DNA from 2 places in the Comamonas sp. GW821-FHT11H03 genome. Region 1 is predicted to be linked to the other one. Evidence: predicted binding sites of a transcription regulator. Region 1 holds the regulator's gene; the other holds the start of a gene.

Region 1 (2,451 bases):
CTTCCCCGGCCTGCAAGGCGGCCCCCTGATGCATGTCATCGCCGGCAAGGCCGTGGCCTTCAAGGAAGCCCTGACTCCCGAGTTCAAGGCCTACCAGGAACAGGTCGTGAAGAATGCCAAGGTGTTTGCCGAGACGCTGACCGAGCGCGGTCTGCGCATCGTCTCCGGCCGCACCGAAAGCCACGTGATGCTGGTGGACCTGCGTGCCAAGGGCATTACCGGCAAGGCTGCCGAAGCGGCCCTGGGTCTGGCTCACATCACCGTGAACAAGAACGCCATCCCCAACGACCCCGAGAAGCCCTTCGTGACCAGCGGCATCCGTATCGGCACTCCTGCCATGACCACCCGTGGTTTCGGCGAGGAAGAAACCCGCATCACCGCCAACCTGGTGGCTGACGTGCTGGACAAGCCCGAAGACGAAGCCAATCTGGCCGCCGTGCGCGCCAAGGTGGCCGAGCTGACTGCCAAGTTCCCTGTCTACAGCAAGTAAATCCTGCTGCGCTGAGCTGTCATGAAGTGCCCCTTCTGCAACCACCCGGACACGCAAGTTGTTGAAACCCGCGAGTCCGAGGACGGGGGCTTCATCCGCCGCCGCCGCCGCTGTGGCGGCTGCGACAAGCGCTTCACGACCTACGAGCGCCCCGAGGTCAGCTTTCCGACCGTGGTCAAGAGAGACGGCCGGCGCATCGAATACGAGCGCGCCAAGCTGCAAGGCTCTTTTCAGATCGCGCTGCGCAAGCGCCCCGTGAGCACCGAGCTCATCGATGCAGCCATAGAGCGCATCGAGGACAGGCTGCTCAATCTGGGTCAGCGTGAAATCGACTCCAGCCGCCTCGGCGAGCTGGTGATGGACGAGCTCAAGGGCCTGGACAAGGTCGGCTATATCCGCTTTGCCAGCGTCTACCGCAGCTTCGAGGATGTGGACGACTTCAAGAACATCATGGATGAGGTTCGCAGTCCCAAGGCCAAGGCCGCCAGAAAGCCCCAGGCCTGAGCGCCGCCATGACAAAAGCCACCCTCGGGTGGCTTTTGTTTTGTGTGCCTGGCGGTAGGCGAACGCTATGAAATAGTGAGCTTCTATCGCTTTATATAAAAGGATATCAGATAGATATTCATATGAAATCCTTAATGGACAAGCGCAATACGCTCCTTTAAAGGTAGCGTCATCGGGCCGCTGCGGCTTTGCTCGCGCACATGCTCGGCCAGGGCATCCAGATCCAGCATGCCGCCCACCACATCGATGCCTTGCGTGAAGATGCTGAAGTTGTCGCCGCCGCTGCCCAGATAGCTTTGCAGCCCCACACGGTAGTGCTGCGACATCTCGAGCTGCCGGCCGTTCAGGCGCAGCTCGCTCACGCGCCGGCCTGCGGGCTGGCTGCGGTCGAGGCGGTAGCTGAAGCCCTCGGACACCTGCAGGATGCGCGGTGCGCTCACGGTGTTGCTGCCGCTGTCGAATTGCTGCTCCAGCGCCTGGCGAATCTGCTCGCCCGTCAGGCTCATCACCATCAGCGTATTGCCGAACGGCTGAACGCTGAACAGCTGGCCATAGGTCACGCTGCCGTCGACCGCAGGCACCAGGTCGGCGCGCACGCCGCCGGGGTTCACAAAGGCTAGCTGCGCCCCGCCCGCGGCGGCATCGCGCGTGGCCGCGAGTATGGAGTCGGCCACGATGCGCCCCATCACGCTTTCGCCATTGACTTGAGGCATGCGGCTGGCAGCTGCGGCCAGCCGCCCTGCGTCGGCTTCGGCCAGCGGCCGGGCCGCAGCCTGGTAGCGCGCCACCAGCGCCGCAACCTGGGCGTCGGCATCAAAGACCGGAAATTCGGGCTGCAGGCCCACCAGACCGGCAGGGCTGCGATAGGCCTCGCCTTGCACAATATTCTGGCGCGCCGATTTGCGGCTCACGCGGCGTGTGCGCGCATCCACCGTGAGCCTGACCTCGGTCAGCAGCGTGCCGTACTGGCCGGCGCTGGTCAGTAAAAACGGCTTGCGGGCATCCACCCTGGCGTAATCGCAAATATAGGAGCGATGGGTATGACCGGAGATCACCACATCGACCTCGCCCGAGAGCTGCTCCAGAATCGGCACGATGGCGCCGGAGAGGCCTTTGCAACTATCGTCCTGCAGGCCGGACGTGGTGGCCCCGCCCTCATGGATCAGCACCACGATCACATCGGCCCCCTGCGCACGCAGCTGTGGAATCAGCGCATTGGCCGTCTGCGCCTCGTCGGCAAACCTCAGCCCCCTGACCCCGCTGGGGCGCACCATATGCGGCGTGTTCCTGAGCGTCATGCCGATAAAGCCCACGCCTATGCGCAGACCGTCCTGCTCGAAGAACTTCACCCCGGTTGCCGGCAGCAGCGGCCGGCCGTCGCCGCGCAGCGTATTGGCCGCAAGAAACGGGAACTGCGCCCCCTTGAAGGGCTTGCTGATCTGGCAGGGCTGCTTGTT
Region 2 (2,451 bases), on a different contig from region 1:
TAGCGGTCGTACAGGGTCTGCAGACCCAGGTAGTCGAACTGCTCGTCGCGCTCGGCCTTCAGAGCCTTGGCCAGACGGGGCAGGTCGTAGTTCAGCAGCTCGGGGTTGAGCAGCTCGTTGTCCACGCCTTTTTGCACAAAGCCGGGGAAGTAGTCGGCATAGGCGGCCTGCATTTCCGTGGGCTGTACGTCGCAGCCCATGACTTCGCGCACGATGGTGTGCAGCAGCAGGCGGGCGGTGACGTAGGTGTAGTCGGGGTCTTTTTCGATCAGCGTACGGGCGGCCAGGATGGATGCCTTGTAGACCTCGGCCAGGGGCACGCCGTCATACAGATTGCGCAGGGTCTCGGCCACGATGGGCGCGGACTGGATGTCGGCATTCAGATGGCGGCAGGAAGCGACGATCAGAGCCTCCAGGCGCTCCTGGTCCAGCGGCACGCGCTGGCCGTTGTCGGTCACATGCAGCACGGGCTTGGCGGTGGCAGCTGCGGCCACTTCGGCGACCTTCTTCTGCTCGGCACGCTCCTGGTTGCGGCGCTCGCGATACAGCACATAGGCGCGGGCCACGTCCTGGTGACCGGCGCGCATCAGGCCCAGTTCGACCTGGTCCTGCACATCTTCGATATGGAAGGTGCCGCCATCGGGGCGCGAGCGCACCAGTGCGCGCACCACGCCGTCGGTGAGTTCGTTGACGGTGTCGCGCACGCTGGCGGAAGCCGCGCCTTGCGCGCCGCGCACGGCCAGGAAAGCCTTGGTCAGGGCCACGGCAATCTTCTGGGGCGCGAAAGCCACCACATCGCCGCTGCGGCGGATGATCTGATAGCTGTCATTGGGGGAGGAAGAATTGGCTGCACCGGCAGGTGCGGCAGAAGGCAGTGAGTTCAACGCTTCTTGCATAAGTTCCTCTGAGTCAGTATGTGGATAGGCAGACAAAGGCCTGCACTGCTGGCAGGCCATCAAAAACACGATTCGGCGCCTCGGTTTACACATGGTTTGCACAGGGTGTGCACAACTTGTAAACACTAGATATGGGGTCTGGGGCGCTTCAAAACACTACCGGTAGTGTATCGCGCTTAAATCCGAGCGACCTGATGAAACTACCGAATCTGGCATTTCGAGCGCCGCTTGACAGCCGCAAAAATGACTTCATCCCGCATGAATAAAGGCCTGTGGCGCGGTTGCGCGCGGCGGCAGATCGGGCTGGAAATATGTAAAAAATTTGCGTGTTTGATGCAGGCGACAGTTGTTGCGCGCGCGCCATTGACATGCCGTTTCGAAGCCCTGCAACGATGGATGCTTGGGATTCTCAAAATGAGGAGCGCATAGCGCCTTCCAGTAAAAGATTTCAGCTACGAATGTGTATGAAATCGAGTGCTGAAAGGCGGTAGGTGCTATGAAGATTTCAGGCTGCGCCTGAGGCTGAAGGACTGGTGGGGAATTGCCAGCTGCGCGTGCCGTCCGTGCTGCCCAGCTGCTGCTGCAGCCGCTGCCAGTCAAAGCCCGGGCCGGGGTCCTGCTTGCGCCCGGGCGCGACGTGCTCGTGTCCGGCGATGTAGTGCACGGGATAGTGCGCCGCGATGGCGATGCAAAGCTGCTGCAGGGCCTGGTACTGCGCAGCTTCAAAGCTCAGGCCTTCCAGGCCTTCGAGTTCGATGCCGATGGAGTCGTCGTTGCAGCGCTCGCGCCCGCGCCACTGGCTCACGCCGGCATGCCAGGCGCGGTCGTCGCAGCTGACGAACTGCCAGATCTCGCCATGACGCGTGATAAAGAAATGTGACGAGACTTCGAGGCCGCGAATGCCCTGGTAATAAGGATGGGCGTCCCAGTCCAGCTGGTTGGTGAACAACTGCTGCACCGCGCCTGTGCCGTACTGGCCCGGAGGCAGGCTGATGGAGTGGATGATGACGAGGTCGATCTGCGCGTCCCCGGGGCGAGGGCCGAAATTGGGAGATCTCAGCTGGCGCGCCGCACCATACCAGCCGGCCTGCCAAGGCTGCTGTGGCAGCGGCAAGGATGAGAAATGAGGTGTGGGGTCAGACATTGTCGCTCTGGTGTTTGCTGCCTTCGGCCGGCAGGTCTATGCCCAGACGGTCGATGCGGTAGCGAATCTGGCGCAGGCTGATGCCAAGTCTGGCCGCCGTGGCTGTGCGGTTGAAGCCGTTGTCCTGAAGGGCTCTGACCAAAATGCTGCGCTCCTGCTCATCAAGCCAGCCTTGCAGATCCTCCGGCAGCGTGGCCGGACTGCCTGCGTGCCGAGCTTGCGGCTGCGGCGCGCTCGATGCCCCAGCGTCCGAGAAGGCGTCTGCCGCCGCCCCAGCGTCCTCGGTCGGCACGCCGGATTCGGGCAGACGCAGCGGGCCTTCCTCGCCCAGTGCAATGGCGCGGTGCAGCACGTTCTCCAGCTCGCGCACATTGCCTGGCAGCGGAAGCCTGGCGATCTGGCTGATGCTGA

The links. The regulator NrdR, encoded in region 1, represses ribonucleotide reductase genes. The targets are predictions, from matches to a motif close to CACNANATNTNGTG.
Region 2: the regulator NrdR is predicted to act here: its motif matches at 1,020-1,033, upstream of AC1RTQ_RS01995 (ribonucleoside-diphosphate reductase subunit alpha).

What each region holds. Positions count from the first base shown of each region.
Region 1 is NZ_JBXARF010000006.1:245,755-248,205, forward strand. It holds gene glyA (serine hydroxymethyltransferase) at 1-490, shown strand, start outside; gene nrdR (transcriptional regulator NrdR) at 512-994, shown strand; gene AC1RTQ_RS15380 (bifunctional metallophosphatase/5'-nucleotidase) at 1,126-2,451, opposite strand, start outside.
Region 2 is NZ_JBXARF010000001.1:410,892-413,342, reverse strand. It holds gene AC1RTQ_RS01995 (ribonucleoside-diphosphate reductase subunit alpha) at 1-896, opposite strand, end outside; gene ampD (1,6-anhydro-N-acetylmuramyl-L-alanine amidase AmpD) at 1,402-2,040, opposite strand; gene AC1RTQ_RS01985 (sigma-54-dependent transcriptional regulator) at 2,033-2,451, opposite strand, start outside.